2 regions of the Streptomyces sp. NBC_01264 genome follow, and region 1 is predicted to be linked to the other one. Evidence: riboswitches for the same ligand, from Rfam matches in the RefSeq annotation. Region 1 holds a riboswitch; the other holds the start of a gene.
The links. Region 1 has a riboswitch for ZMP and ZTP ahead of OG435_RS40230 (bifunctional 5,10-methylenetetrahydrofolate dehydrogenase/5,10-methenyltetrahydrofolate cyclohydrolase). Riboswitches for the same ligand answer to the same signal wherever they lie in the genome.
Positions count from the first base shown of each region.

Region 2: another riboswitch for ZMP and ZTP. It lies ahead of glyA (serine hydroxymethyltransferase); the one in region 1 lies ahead of OG435_RS40230 (bifunctional 5,10-methylenetetrahydrofolate dehydrogenase/5,10-methenyltetrahydrofolate cyclohydrolase).

Region 1 covers NZ_JAPEOX010000002.1:1,590,178-1,597,910, forward strand. Annotated here, with positions in the region: gene OG435_RS40215 (NAD(P)/FAD-dependent oxidoreductase) at 1-470, shown strand, start outside; gene OG435_RS40220 (MAB_1171c family putative transporter) at 467-1,750, shown strand; gene OG435_RS40225 (peptide MFS transporter) at 1,776-3,314, opposite strand; gene OG435_RS40230 (bifunctional 5,10-methylenetetrahydrofolate dehydrogenase/5,10-methenyltetrahydrofolate cyclohydrolase) at 3,451-4,341, opposite strand; ZMP/ZTP riboswitch at 4,369-4,476, opposite strand; gene OG435_RS40235 (class I SAM-dependent methyltransferase) at 4,567-5,328, shown strand; gene OG435_RS40240 (RNA polymerase sigma factor) at 5,542-7,113, shown strand; gene OG435_RS40245 (hypothetical protein) at 7,200-7,463, opposite strand; gene OG435_RS40250 (ATP-binding protein) at 7,527-7,733, opposite strand, start outside.
Region 2 covers NZ_JAPEOX010000001.1:5,950,521-5,958,253, reverse strand. Annotated here, with positions in the region: gene trpS (tryptophan--tRNA ligase) at 1-902, opposite strand, end outside; gene glyA (serine hydroxymethyltransferase) at 1,284-2,564, opposite strand; ZMP/ZTP riboswitch at 2,600-2,690, opposite strand; gene rocD (ornithine--oxo-acid transaminase) at 2,800-4,005, shown strand; gene OG435_RS27965 (glutathionylspermidine synthase family protein) at 4,020-5,210, opposite strand; gene OG435_RS27960 (hypothetical protein) at 5,217-5,531, opposite strand; gene OG435_RS27955 (hypothetical protein) at 5,648-6,487, shown strand; gene OG435_RS27950 (PLP-dependent aminotransferase family protein) at 6,698-7,733, opposite strand, start outside.

The DNA.
Region 1 (7,733 bases):
GCATGACGGTCGCGGCCCAGGGCCTCCTGGCCGTCCGTACGCTGCTGCGCGCGAAGGGCCTCGCCCACGCGGGCATCGGCCGCGAGGCGCAGCGGGCCATCGCCCCGCAGGTGGCCGTCGCCTGGGACCTCGCCACCTCGCAGGACATCCTGTACCCGGGCGCCACGGGCATGAAGCCGCGCCCCGGCGCCGGGCTGCTCAACGGGTACGTCGAGCGGCTGATGACCGGTGCGACCACCAAGGCCTCGCTCACGGCGGCCCTGCTCCAGGTCATCACCATGAACCGGGCGCCCACCTACTGGATCCGGCCCGGGGTGGTCTGGGAGGTGCTGCGCACATCGGACCGGGGCGCGCTGAAGGCCGCCCCGCTGACCGCCGCCGAGCGGACGGTGGCGGGTCTGGACCAGGACGGGCCGGCCGGCACCGGCGGCCCCCTCGGACCGGTCGACCCCGCCGGCCAGGCACGATGACCGAAGGCCTCGTCCTCTACGTTCCGGGTGCGGTGATCGCCACGGCGCTGATCGTCAAGGCGCCGACGTTGAGACGGGGCTGGGAGCAGCCCCTGCTGCGGGCCGTGTGCACGCTCCTCGTCGGGGGTTCGCTCGCGGTCATCCTCTCGGCGCCGCCGACGATCGTGGCCGTCAACCGGCTGACCGGCGTCGTCAACTTCTCGGCTCCCCTGGTGTACAGCCTGCTCACGGCCTTCTCGGGCGCCTGTGTCGTGGTGATCCTGCACTGGAGCGGAACCCCGGCCGCCGTCCTGCGCCGGGCCACCCGGCTGACGGTGGCGGCGTACGGCACGGTGGTGGTGGCGATCGTGACCCTGTTCGCCCTCGGCGAGGCTCCCGTCGAGCGGCTGCGCGACATGGACACGTACTACGCCCACACGCCGTTCCTGCGCGAGATGATCATCTGCTATCTGTCGGCGCACACCGTGGGCAGCACCGCGCTCACGGTGCTGTGCCACAAGTGGCTGCGTCGCCTGTCCCCCTCGATGCTGCCGCTGCGCCCGCTCCGTACGGGACTTGCCCTGCTGATGCTGGGAGGCGCCTTCGACCTGGCCTTCCTGGCGGCGAAGTGGACGGCGATGGCCGCACGCTGGAGCGGCGGGGACCTGGACCTCCTGTCCACCACCGTGGCCCCGCCCCTGGCGGCGGTGGCGGCCCTGTTCGTGGGCGCCGGATTCCTGGTGCCGCTGGTGGGCGGTTCGGCTCCGTGGAAGGACTACTGCCGCTACCGGCGGCTGCGGCCGCTCTGGGTGGCCCTGCGCGGGTTCTCCCCGGGCGGACTGCGGCCCGTGCCGCTGACCTGGTGGTCACCGGTCGGCATCCGGCTGGTCCACCGCGAATCGGTGATCGACGACGGCATCCTGGCGCTCGGGTGCTGGTTCGACCCCGCCGTGCGCGAGGAGGCGTACGGGGCCGCGCGCGCTCAGGGCCGGTCCGAGGAGGAGGCCGCCCTCGTCTCGGACGCGGCCATGCTGGCGGCTGCCTGCCGCCGCCGCGCGGAGGCCGACCGCGCGGAGGCCGGACGTACGGAGGCCGACCGCGCGGAGGCCGGACGTACGGAGGCCGACCGCACCGGGACCGACCGTCCCGAGGCCGGCCAGGAGACCGCACCCGCGGCCGAGGCCCGCCCCGACTCCCCGGGCCCGTACCGTCTGGACTCCCGCCCGCTGACCGAGCTGGCCCACGCGTTCCAGACCTCCCCGATCGTGGCCAGGGCCCGCGACGGGGCCGCGCGCTCCTGACCGCGGGCCCCGTGCGCCGCTCCGGTCAGGCCGCGACCGCCACCGCCTCGCGGCTCGCGGCCGCCTCACCCGTGAGGACCTTGAGCCGCTTGGTGAAGAAGACCATCACCGCGCCGGCCGCGATCACCATGGCGCCCTGCCACAGGAAGTTCCAGCTCTGCCCGATGACCGCGTCGAGCCGGGGCAGCTGGGCCCCGATCGCGTCTCCGGTGGCGGCGGCGAGGAACCAGACGCCCATCATCTGGTTGGTGAAGGCCCGCGGGGCCAGCTTCGTGGTGACCGAGAGGCCCACCGGGCTCAGGCACATCTCGCCCATCACCTGGATCACGTACACGCCCACCAGCCACATCAGCGAGACCTTGACCCCGCTGGAGGCGATGGCCGCGGCGCCCGACATGACCACGAAGGAGGCGCCGGTCAGCAGCAGGGCCAGGCCGAACTTGAAGGGGGTGCTCATGTGCTTGCCCCGGCGCACCCAGAAGGCGGCGAAGACGGGGGCCAGGATGATCACGAACAGCGAGGGCAGCGACTGGGTCCAGCTCGCCGGGATGTGCCAGCCGAGCAGGGACAGGTCGGTCTTCTGGGCGGCGAACATGTTCAGCTCGTTGCCCATCTGGTCGTAGACCAGCCAGAACAGCGTGGCGGCCAGGAAGAGCCAGACGTAGGCCCGCAGCCGGGTCTTCTCGACCCGGTCGATCTTGGGGCTGCGGTACATCGAGAGCAGGACGCCCGCCGGGACCACCACGGCGACGATCGTCAGCACGAAGGTGATGTTGTCTATGTTCAGCGCGTGCGAGGCGGCCAGCAGGGTGATCAGTACGGCGGTGAAGACCAGGCCGTACGCGGAGGACCTGCGCACCTTGGCCCGCTCGGCGGGGGTGAGCCGGACCACGGGCTCCGTGCGCAGCTGCTCCGACAGGCGGCGGCCGCCGAGGACGTACTGGACCAGGCCGAGGGCCATGCCGACGGCGGCGGCGCCGAAGCCGAGGTGCCAGTTGACCTCCTCGCCGAGGTAGCCGACGACGAGCGGGGCGATGACGGCGCCCAGGTTGATGCCCATGTAGAAGATCGAGTAGCCGGCGTCGCGCCGCTGGTCGTCGTCGGCCGCGTACAGCCGGCCGACCAGCGCGGAGATGTTCGGCTTGAGCAGTCCGGTGCCGATGACGATGAGGACCAGGCCGGGCCAGACGAAGACCGGGTTCGGGACGGCCATCAGGACGTGGCCGGCCATGATGACCACGCCGCCCCACAGGACGGCCCTGCGGGCGCCGAGGAACCGGTCGGCGATCCAGCCGCCGGGCAGCGCCAGCAGCGAGATCATGGCCATGTAGACGCCTTCCACGGCCTCCGCGGTGCCCTCGTGGAGTCCCATGCCCCCGTGGCCGCGGGAGGCGGCGAGGAAGTGCACGAGGATGGCGACCATGCCGTAGAGGCTGAAACGCTCCCACAGCTCGGCGAGGACGAGGGTGGCGAGCCCGCGCGGGTGGCGCTTCCCGCCCACCACCGCCGCGCCCGGTCCTGCGTCCGGTGCTGCGTCCGACGCCGGGGGCTTGTGCATATCCATCGAAGGCTTCACATATTCAGTGGAGCCCTGTCGCGCGGGTCCCGGAACGTCCTTTCGGCCTGTTACCGCGGGAAACGGAACGCCCCGGACCGAAGGGCCCGGGGCGTTCGTCGTACCGGAGGGAGCGAGGCGCGGGTCAGAGGTCCGCGAGGGCCAGACCGGCCTGCGCGGCGGCGGCCTGGACGGTCTGCTCCAGCAGCACCGCGATGGTCATCGGGCCGACGCCGCCGGGGACCGGGGTGATCAGGGAGGCGCGGGCGGCGGCCGACTCGAAGTGGACGTCGCCGACGTTGCCCTCGTTGTAGCCGGCGTCCAGGACCACGGCGCCCGGCTTGATGTCCTCGCCGCGGATGAACTCGGCCTTGCCCACGGCGGCGACCAGCACGTCGGCCTTGCGGACGATGGACGGCAGGTCCACGGTGCGGGAGTGGCAGTAGGTGACGGTGGCGTTCTGCTCCAGCAGCAGCATCCCGGCGGGCTTGCCCAGGATCGCGCTGCGGCCGACGACCACGGCGTGCTTGCCGGTCAGGTCCACGTCGTAGGCCTCCAGCAGCCGCATGATGCCGCCGGGGGTGCAGGAGACGAAGCCCGGCAGTCCGAAGCCCATGGCTGCGAAGGAGTGCATGGTGACCCCGTCGACGTCCTTCCCCGGGGCGATGGCCTCGAAGGCGGCGCGCTCGTCGATGTGGTGCGGGACGGGGTGCTGGAGCAGGATGCCGCTGATCTCCGGGTCCTCGGAGAGCGCGGTCAGGGTGGCGACGAGCTCCTCGGTGGTCGTCGCGGCCGGCAGCTCCACGTGGCGGGAGGTGATCCCGGCCTTGGCGCAGCGGTTCTGCTTCATCCGGACGTAGGTGACGGACGCGGGGTCCTCGCCCACCAGCACGGTGGCCAGACAGGGTGCGGTACCGGTGCGCTCGGTGATCTTCGCGGCGTACTCGGCGGTCTGCTCGGAGATGCGGCGGGCGAGGGCGGTGCCGTCCATCAGCGTGGCGGTCCGTGCCTGTTGGGCGGTCGTCTGAAGTGTCATCGGGGCTCCTGGCGTCGCTACGGGATCGCGGTTCGCCCAGGCGCGCGGCAGTCGGCGTACGGGATGCGGGATGCGGGTGTACGCCGGGCCGCTCCCCGGTGGTGATCCACCCGAACGCCAGTCACGGCCCGCCGTAAGTGTAAGCGAACCCCCGCGGGGCCCGGTGCGGGCCCCGCGCCCGGCAATCGGGTGGATGACCGGGCCCGGACCTGGGACGATCGAGGGATGACGCGTACTTTCGACCACCTCGTCGCGGAAGCGGAATCCGTCTCCGTGGACGGCTGGGACTTCTCCTGGCTCGACGGCCGCGCCACCGAGCAGCGTCCCTCCTGGGGCTACCAGCGCCTCCTGGCCCGGCACCTGGCGCGGGTCGGCTCCGCCCTGGACATCCAGACCGGAGGCGGGGAGGTGCTCGCCGGAGCCGGGCCCCTGCCGCCGCTGACGGTGGCCACCGAATCGTGGCCGCCGAACATCGACAAGGCGACAAAGCTGCTGCACCCGCTCGGCACGGTGGTGGTCGCGGACTCCGACGAGCCGCCACTGCCGTTCGGCGACGAGGCCTTCGAGTTCGTCTCCAGCCGGCATCCGGTGACGGTCTGGTGGGAGGAGATCGCGCGGGTGCTGAAGCCCGGTGGCACGTACTTCTCCCAGCAGGTCGGGCCGGCGAGCGTTTTCGAGCTCGTGGAGTACTTCCTGGGCCCGCAGCCCGAGGAGGTCCGGCGGGGCCGGCACCCCGACGACGCGGTCGCCGGGGCCACGAAGGCGGGGCTGGAGGTGGTCGATCTGCGCTCCGAGCGGCTTCGGACCGAGTTCCACGACATCGGAGCCGTGATCTACTTTCTGAGGAAGGTGATCTGGATGGTGCCGGGCTTCACGGTCGGGCAGCATCGGGACCGATTGCGCGAGCTGCACGAACAGATCGCGCACGAGGGCCCGTTCGTCGCTCACACCGCCCGCTTTCTCATCGAAGCCCGCAAAACGGGCTGACAAAACGGGCGGACGCGACCACCCGCGACCGGCTCCCCGGTCACGGCGTGGCGCAGGTCACTCAATTCAGCGCGTAACGAATCTACTCGGGCATGCGATGAACCGACAGGTGTCCTCGTGCGGCCCGGAATACAGCCCCCCCTCGGGTCTGTTTCCCGAGTTCGCGCGATGATGTCCCGCCACCCCTTATCTGTTCGCAACGAGAGGCTCCTTGTGTCGCTCAGCCCGTCCCGTACGTTCCCCACGGAAATCGCCGAATCAGAGGCCCTGGTCGCGCTTGTCGAGCGCGGCCGCGAGCAGGGTCACATCAACGGTGATGACGTGCGCCAGGCCTTCGAGGCCGGCCGCATCCCGGTGGACCAGTGGAAGCGGGTCCTGCGCAGCCTGAACCAGGTCCTGGACGAGGAGGGCGTCGCGCTGCACGTGAGCGCCGCCCCCGCCACGAAGGCTCCCGCCAAGAAGGTGCGCAAGGCGGCCGCCGCCCCGGCGCGCGTCGCCAAGAAGGCCGCTGCCCCGCCGCGCCTCATCGGTGCGCGCAAAACGGCCGCCACCACCCCCGCCGCGGCGATATCCGACCCGTCGGCCTCCGGGACCGAGGAGGAGGTGGTGGCCGAGGCCGCCGCCGCGCCCAAGAAGCGGACGGTCAAGAAGGCCGCCGTCAAGAAGACCGCCGTGAAGAAGACGGCCGCCACGAAGAAGACCGCCAAGGACGGCGACGAGGGCGATGCCCCCGTGGCCGAGGGCGAGGACTGGGCGGCCGAGGACCTGGACGAGGGCGACGAGAAGGAGACGCCCAAGACGGGCGGCAGCGCCGGCTTCGTCCTGTCCGACGACGACGAGGACGACGCCCCGGCCCAGACCGTCATGGTCGCCGGCGCCACCGCCGACCCCGTCAAGGACTACCTCAAGCTCATCGGCAAGGTGCCGCTGCTCAACGCCGAGCAGGAGGTGGAGCTCGCCAAGCGCATCGAGGCCGGTCTCTTCTCCGAGTACAAGCTCGAAGAGGAGGAGGACCACAAGCCCGCGTTCAAGCGCGAGCTGGAGATCCTCGTCGAGGACGGCCGCCGGGCCAAGAACCACCTGCTGGAGGCCAACCTCCGTCTCGTGGTCTCCCTGGCCAAGCGCTACACCGGCCGCGGCATGCTCTTCCTGGACCTGATCCAGGAGGGCAACGTCGGTCTGATCCGCGCGGTGGAGAAGTTCGACTACACCAAGGGCTTCAAGTTCTCCACGTACGCCACCTGGTGGATCCGGCAGGCGATCACGCGTGCCATGGCCGACCAGTCGCGCACGATCCGCATCCCCGTCCACATGGTCGAGATCATCAACAAGCTGGCCCGTGTCCAGCGCCAGATGCTCCAGGACCTCGGCCGGGAGCCCACTCCGGAGGAGCTGGGCAAGGAACTCGACATGACCCCCGAGAAGGTCATCGAGGTCCAGAAGTACGGCCGCGAGCCGATCTCCCTGCACACCCCGCTGGGTGAGGAGGGTGACAGCGAGTTCGGTGACCTCATCGAGGACTCCGAGGCGGTCGTGCCGGCCGACGCGGTCTCCTTCACCTTCCTCCAGGAGCAGCTCCAGTCCATCCTGGGCACGCTCTCGGAGCGCGAGGCGGGCGTGGTCTCCATGCGCTACGGCCTCAACGACGGCCAGCCGAAGACCCTCGACGAGATCGGCCGCGTGTACGGGGTCACCCGTGAGCGCATCCGCCAGATCGAGTCGAAGACCATGTCGAAGCTCCGTCACCCGTCGCGCTCGCAGGTGCTGCGCGACTACCTCGACTGAGTCGGCCTGCTCGCAGAGCCCCGCGTCCCCAGCGATCGGTGGGGACGCGGGGCTCTGTCGTCACGGGGCTCCGTCGTCACGGGGGGTCAGACGTGCCCAGGCATCCCGTCAGCGCGTCCCGTACGCGAAGGGGCGATCCACTGGGCCGGGCGCCGGACCAGGAACCGCTGGGCCGCCGGGTAGTGGATCTTCTCGCGCCGGTCGAACGACACGGCGACGCCGGTCCGGTTCCGCGTGACCGCGGTCACGCGGAACACGTGGCCCTCGTGCAATACCTCGTCGCCCTTGGCCAGCTGCTGGGCGATCTTGACGAAGGTGCGGTAACCCTGCGGAGGAGAGGTCTCGTCCATGGGGCCTCCCCTGCGTGCGGGACATTCCCCAGTGTCGCCGGATCCTGGTACGGGTGGTGCGGCTCACCGGCGGGCCTCGACCAGGCGCGGCATGTCGCGGGCCGACTCCACGAGGAACCAGGCGGGCAGCACGGGCAGGCCGTCGGCGTCGTCGGCGATGACGGTCTGGGCGACCTCGACGGAGATCTCGGCGAGCTGGACGAGGAGGGACTTGGCCCGGTACGCGGTCTGCCGGACGGCGGGCGAGACGTGCTCGCGCCGTGCGGGCAG
Region 2 (7,733 bases), on a different contig from region 1:
GGGTCGTCCAGGTACTCCTGCGTCCGCTGCTTGAACGGTGTGACGAAATCGACCATCACGCCGGCCAGATCGGTCTTGAGCGCGCCGTAGCCCTTGCCCTCGTACGCGGCCTCCAGCGCGGGGATCGACTCGCCCGTGAGAGTGGAGTAGATCGTGAGCAGGTTGCTGACGCCGGGCTTGTTCTCCGCGTCGAACCGGACCACGGCCTCGGTGTCGGTCACGGCGCTCTTGATCTTCTTCTCGGTGGCCTTGGGCTCGTCGAGGAGGTTGATCAGACCCTTGGGCGAGGAAGCCGACTTCGACATCTTGATCGCCGGGTCCTGGAGGTCGTAGATCTTCGCGACCTCCTTGACGATGTGCGCGGCGGGGAGGGTGAAGGTCTGCCCGAAGCGCTGGTTGAAGCGCTCGGCCAGGTCCCGGGTCAGCTCGATGTGCTGCCGCTGGTCCTCGCCGACGGGGACGGCGTTCGCCTGGTAGAGCAGGATGTCGGCGACCTGGAGGATCGGGTACGTGAACAGGCCGACGGTGGCGTTGTTGGCGCCGCCCTTCGCGGACTTGTCCTTGAACTGGGTCATCCGGCTGGCCTCGCCGAACCCGGTGATGCAGTTCATCACCCAGCCGAGCTGCGCGTGCTCGGGCACGTGGCTCTGGATGAAGAGCGTGCAGCGCTCGGGGTCGAGACCGGCGGCGAGGAGCTGTGCGGCGGACAGCCGGGTATTGGCGCGCAGATCCTTCGGATCCTGCGGCATGGTGATCGCGTGCAGGTCGACGACCATGTAGAAGGCGTCGTGCGTCTCCTGGAGGGCGACGTACTGCCGGATGGCTCCGAGGTAGTTCCCGAGGTGGAACGAACCGGAGGTGGGCTGGATGCCGGAGAGCGCGCGAGGACGATCAGAAGCCATGGCCCCATTCTCTCAGGTGCGACACGGGGCTCGGCCCCGCCACTGGCCGGAACCGGGCGGGTCGCCCCCGGCCCGCCCGTCCCCCGCCCGGGTACCCGGCGGTAGCGCGCCGTCCGGATCTTGCCCCGGCCGAGCGACCGCTTTCCGCCGAGGTCCGGGGGGTGCCGCTGCGCGGCACTTCGCGGGCACCGCCCGCACCCGCGCCTCAAACGCCGGCGGGGCTGAATTTTCGCCGGCGTCGGCCATATCCAGCCCCGCCGGCGTTTGAGGCGCGGGGTCTGGGGCGGAGCCCCAGGGGGTCCGGGCGCAGCCCGGGGAACGGTGGAAGGGCGGGTAGGGGATCCAGCCCCGCAGGGACCGGACCCCCCACCCGGGGGGGGATCAGGCGATCGGGAGGCCCGGGGCCGGGAAGGCGGCCATGAGGTCGGCGACCTCGGCGCGGATCACGGCCAAGGCCGCCTCGTCACCCTTGGCCGCCGCGGAGACCGCGTCAGAGATCCAGTCGGCGACCACCGGCATGTGCTCCGCACGAAGCCCCCGCGAGGTCAGCGACGGCGTACCGATCCGGATCCCCGACGGGTCGAACGGCTTGCGCGGGTCGAACGGCACCGTGTTGTAGTTCACGACGATCCCCGCCCGGTCCAGCGCCTTCGCCGCGATCTTCCCGGACACCGACTTCCCGGTGAGGTCGATCAGGATCAGGTGGTTGTCCGTACCGCCCGACACCAGATCGAAGCCCCGCTCCAGCAGAGCCGCGGCCAGCGCCTTCGCATTGGCCACGACCGCGTGCGCGTACGACACGAACGAGGGCTGCGCCGCCTCGTGGAGCGCCACCGCGATTCCGGCCGTCGTCTGGTTGTGCGGGCCGCCCTGGAGGCCGGGGAAGACCGCCTTGTCGATGGCCTTCGCGTGCTCCTCGCGGCACATCAGCATCGCGCCGCGCGGCCCGCGCAGGGTCTTGTGGGTGGTCGTCGAGATCACGTCCACGTGACCCGCCGGGGAGGGGTGCGCCCCGCCCGCGATCAGGCCGGCGATGTGCGCCACGTCGGCGACGAGCACCGAGCCCGCCTCCTTCGCGATCGACGCGAAGGCCTCGAAGTCGATCGTGCGCGGGAGCGCCGTACCGCCGCAGAAGATCAGCTTGGGCCGCTCCGCCAGCGCGAGGTCCCGTACGGCGTCGTAGTCGATGAGACCGGTCTCCGCCTGGACCCCGTACTGCACGCCGCGGAACCAGGAGCCCGTCGCCGAGACCCCCCAGCCGTGCGTCAGGTGCCCGCCCATCGGCAGCGCCATGCCCATCACCGTGTCGCCCGGCTTCGCGAAGGCCAGGTACACCGCGAGGTTGGCGGGCGAGCCGGAGTACGGCTGCACGTTGGCGTGGTCGACTCCGAAGAGGCCCTTCGCCCGCTCCACGGCCAGTGCCTCGATGCGGTCGATGTTCTGCTGGCCCTCGTAGTAGCGGCGGCCCGGGTAGCCCTCGCTGTACTTGTTCTGCAGCACCGTGCCGGAGGCCTCCAGCACGGCGGAGGACACGTAGTTCTCGCTCGGGATGAGGCGGAGGGTCTCCGCCTGGAGGGTCTCCTCGGCGGCGACGAAGGACGCCAGCTCGGGGTCGGTGGCGAGCAGGGCGGGGTGGCGGTACGGGTGGTGGTTCGCGCTCATGGCGGTTCCTCCGGGGTCGATGTCGGATCTCGTCCCCGCGAGGCCCAGGCGAGCGGCCCTGTGTGCGGTCGTGCGCGCACGGCTCCCCCGGAGTTGGTTCTCCGTGCGCCAGTCGCCGTGCGTGTCCGACACCTTAGCGGGCGCGCCGCCGGAAAGGTTTCTCCGTCCGCGATGCGAGCGAGGATGGAGGGTGACGCCACCCTCGTCACCGGCTTGACGGACGATCGGAGACCCCGTGTCGACAACTGCTGATGCCATCCGCTCCGCCGACGCGCACAGCGCGCACAACTACCACCCCCTGCCCGTCGTCGTCGCCACCGCCGAGGGCGCGTGGATGACCGACGTGGAGGGGCGCCGCTACCTCGACATGCTCGCGGGCTACTCCGCCCTGAACTTCGGCCACGGCAACCGCCGGCTGCTCGACGCCGCCCGCGCCCAGCTGGAGCGGGTCACCCTGACCTCCCGCGCCTTCCACCACGACCGCTTCGCGGACTTCTGTACCGAGCTCGCGGCGCTGTGCGGCAAGGAAGCGGTCCTGCCCATGAACACCGGTGCGGAGGCCGTGGAGACGGCGGTGAAGACCGCCCGCAAGTGGGGGTACGAGGTCAAGGGCGTACCGGACGGCCACGCCAAGATCGTGGTGGCGGCCGACAACTTCCACGGCCGCACGACGACCATCGTGTCGTTCTCCACCGACCACGACGCCCGCGACCACTTCGGTCCGTACACCCCCGGCTTCGAGATCGTCCCGTACGGGGACCTCACCGCCCTCGCCCACGCCGTCACCTCCAACACCGTCGCCGTGCTCCTGGAGCCGATCCAGGGTGAGGCCGGGGTGCTCGTGCCGCCCCCCGGATACCTGAAGGGCGTACGGGAACTGACGCGCGAGCGGAACGTCCTGTTCATGGCCGACGAGATCCAGTCGGGCCTGGGCCGCACCGGGAAGACCTTCGCGTGCGAGCACGAGGGGGTCGTCCCCGACGTGTACATCCTCGGCAAGGCGCTGGGCGGCGGGGTCGTTCCGGTGTCGGCGGTGGTGGCCGACCTCGACGTGCTCGGCGTGTTCAAGCCGGGCGAGCACGGCTCCACCTTCGGCGGCAACCCGCTGGCCTGCGCCGTCGCCCTGGAGGTCATCGCGATGCTGCGCACCGGCGAGCACCAGCAGCGCGCCACCGAACTCGGCGACCACCTGCACCGGGAGCTGAACCTGCTGGTCGGCGGCGGTGCGGTGACCGCCGTACGGGGCCGCGGGCTGTGGGCGGGCGTGGACATCGACCCGTCGCGCGGCACCGGCCGGGAGATCTCCGAGAAGCTGATGGAGCTCGGGGTGCTGGTCAAGGACACCCACGGGTCGACCATCCGCATCGCGCCGCCGCTGGTGATCTCCAAGGAGGACCTGGACTGGGGGCTGGACCAGCTCAGGTCGGTCCTCGGCGCCTGACGGGTCCGGGCCCCCTAGAGGATGACGTGGGGCAGGAAGCGGGCGTACTCGTCCGTGACCGGCCCCGCCGATTCGCGGATGCCGAGGCCCGCCGACTCGTCCTCGACGACCCACGCGCCGAGCACCACCCGGTTGCCGTCGAAGTCGGGCAGCGGGGCGAGGCCCTGGAAGACGTAGGTCTCGTCCTCCTCCGGTGCGAACGGCTCGCCGCCGACCGGGTGCAGGGTGACGCCCGCGCCCTCCCGCCCCAGCAGCGGCTTCGCCGCGTAGCCGGTGGTGGTGGCGAGTTCGCGCGGGCCGTCCAGGTAGGCGGGCAGCAGGTTCGGGTGCTCGGGGAAGAGCTCCCACAGGACCGCCAGCAGCGCCTTGTTGGAGAGCAGCATCTTCCACAGGGGCTCGATCCAGGTGGTGGTGCCGGAGCCGCCGCCGTGGTCGTACGTGCCGAGGACCTGCGGGGCGAACTCGTCGGTGGCCAGCCACTCCCACGGGTAGAGCTTGAAGATCGCGCGGATGAAGCCGAGCTTCTCGTCCACGAACCGGCCGGACAGGCTGTCCCAGCCGATCCGCTCCACCGACAGCTCCCGGGTCTCCAGGCCGGCCTGCTCGGCGGTCTCCTGGAGGTAGGCGACCGTCATCAGGTCCTCGCCGAGCTCGTCGGTCTCGGAGTGCGCGAAGTGCACCGGGCCGGGCGGCAGCAGCTCCGCCTGGCGGCGCCAGGCGTCGACGAGCCGCTCGTGGAGGGAGTTCCACTGGTCGGCGCCGGGGAAGCGTTCCTCCATCCAGAACCACTGCGGGCTGGCCGCCTCCACGAGGGAGGTGGGGGTGTCCGCGTTGTACTCCAGCAGCTTGGCGGGGCTGCCGGAGCCGTCGTAGCGCAGGTCGAAGCGGCCGTAGAGCGAGGGCTGTTCGGCGCGGCGCCGCCAGGACTCGGCGATCAGCGCGGCGAGCTTCGGGTCGGTGATGCCGAGGTCTGCGAAGCGGTCCTGGTCGACTATGTGCTGCGCCGCCGCCAGGCACATGGCGTGCAGCTCCTCGACCACGTTCTCCAGCGCCTCGACCTCGGGGAGGGTGAAGGAGTAGTACGCGCTCTCGTCCCAGTAGGGGCGCAGGGAGTCGTCGGGGTAGCGGGTCAGGGGGTAGATCAGCCCCTGTTCCTCGACGGTCTTCTGCCAGTCGGGGCGGGGCTCGATGGTGTGTCGCTGCACGCTGGATCAGCCGCCCGAGGAGCTCTTGTGGCTGCCGCCGATGCCGCCGCGGGTGACGGCGGACTTGTCGAAGCTGCCGCCGCTGACCCTGTTCTTCGCGACGGAGCCGCCGTAGTAGTACGCGCCGCGGCCGCCGCTCTTGCACTCCTTGGAGTTCAGCTTCTCCAGGGTGGCGCGGTCCGCGCAGCGCTTGTCGGGCTCGCTGCTGCTTCCGCACGCCACCAGGGCGGCGGCGAGCAGGCCCATGCCGCCGAGGGCGACGGTGCCGGAGCGCATGCGGCGCTTGGTACGCGTGGTGTCGTTGCTACTACTGCTGTCCATGGACTGTTCGCTCCCCCTGGGGTGGCCGGCTGCGCACAGACTAGAACGGCCGCCCCGGCCGACGGAATCCGGCCGACGCCGGATCCGTGACCTAGAGTCGGTTCGTGCTCATTGGGATGATTTGCGCGCTCGGTGCGGCGGTCTGCTTCGGCACGGCGTCGGTCCTGCAAGCGGTGGCGGCGCGGGCGGCGGAGCCGGGGACGGGGTCCGGGGTCGACACCGCCCTCCTCCTACGGGCGCTGCGCCAGTGGCGCTACCTCGCCGGACTCGGGCTGGACGGGATCGGCTTCGTCCTCCAGATCATCGCCCTGCGGCACATCCCGATCTACGCGGTGGGCGCGGCCCTCGCCGCCAGCCTCGCGGTGACCGCGGTGGTCGCGGCGCGGCTGCTGAAGGTACGGCTGAGCGGGACGGAGTGGGGCGCGGTCGCGGTGGTCTGCGCGGGGCTGGTGATGCTCGGTCTGGCCTCCGGGGAGGAGGGCTCGGGCAAGGGCACGCTCGCGCTGAAGCTGGGGCTGCTGGCGGTGGCCGGGCTGGTGCTGGTGGTCGGGGCCGTCGCGGGCGGGCTGCCGGACCGCAGCCGGGCACTGACGCTGGGCCTGGCCGCCGGGACGGGCTTCGGGGTGGTGGAGGTGGCGGTCCGCCTCATCGACGACATCTCCCTTTCTGCCCTCTCCAACCCGGCGTTCTACGCCCTCCTCCTCGGCGGCGGCTCCGCGTTCCTCCTCCTCACCTCGGCGCTGGCGCGGGGCTCGGTGACGGCCGCGACGGCCGGCATGGTGCTGGGCGAGACGATCGGCCCGGCGGCGGTGGGCGTGGCCTGGCTGGGCGACCGCACCCGCGAGGGCCTGACCTGGCTGGCCGTCGCCGGCTTCGTGGTGGCCGTAACGGGAGCCCTGGCCCTGGCCCGCTTCGGCGAACCCCCGGCGGAGCCGGCTCACCCGTCCGGCACGTGAGGAAGGAACGGGCGCAGCCCGGTGCTTCTGGGGCTCCGCGCCAGGCCCCGCTCCTCAAACGCCGGAGAGGCTGGATTTCCCCAACCACCGGCGGTCACGCGCGGGCTACCGCCGGCCAAATCCAGCCCGTCCGGCGTTTGAGGACCGGGTCCGGGCGGAGCCCGGGGAACGGGCGAAGGGCGGGTAGGGGACAGCTCCCGCAGGGCCCCCTCACGGGAGCGCAGCGACCAGCGCGGCCAGCGTAGGCGCCCACGCGCTCTGGGACGGAGTCCCGAAGCCGACGACCAGCGCTTCGCGCGCGGGCATCGCCGCCGCCGGGTGACGGAAGAAGGACAGCGGCAGCAGCCCCAGATCCTGCCAGGCGGCCGCCCTCAGCGCGGCCCGTTCCCCGCCCGGCGGCAGGTCCAGCACCGCGTGCAGCCCCGCCGCGATGCCGGACACCTCCGCGCGGTCCCCGACGGCCGCCACCAGCTCGTCACGCCGCCGCCGGTAGCGCAGCCGCATCTCCCGCACGTGCCGGTCGTACGCCCCCGACCGGATGAACTCGGCCAGCGTCAGCTGGTCCAGCGCGCTGGAGCTCCAGTCGGTCCGGCCCTTCACCGCGAGCACCTCCTCCAACAGCGGTCCCGGCAGCACCATCCAGCCCATGCGCAGCCCCGGCGCCAGGGACTTGCTCGCCGTGCCCAGGTAGACCACCCGGTCCGGGTCCAGTCCCTGGAGCGCGCCGACCGGCTGGCGGTCGTAGCGGAACTCCCCGTCGTAGTCGTCCTCCAGGATCAGCCCGCCCGTGGACCGGGCCCAGTCCACCGCCGCCGACCGCCGCCCGGGCGTCAGCGCGGCGCCCGTGGGGAACTGGTGCGCCGGCGTCAGCAGGACCGCCCCCGCGCCCGAACCGGCCAGCTCGGTGGTGCGGGCCCCCGCCCCGTCCACCGCCAGCGGCCGCGTCCGTAGCCCGGCGGCGGTCAGCAGCTCCCGGTGCGCGTCCAGCCCGTACCCCTCCACCGCCGTCTCCCGGATCCGGCGCGCCCGCAGCATCCGCGCGAGCAGCATCAGGGCCTGGCCGAAGCCCGCGCACAGCACGATGTGTTCGGGGTCGGCGTACACCCCGCGGGCCCGCGCCAGGTACCCGGCGAGCACCTCGCGCAGCTCGACCCGGCCGCGCGGGTCCGCGTACCCGAAGGCCTCGTTCGGCGCCTCGGTCAGCGCCCGCCGGGCCGCCGCGAGCCAGGCGGCGCGCGGGAAGCCG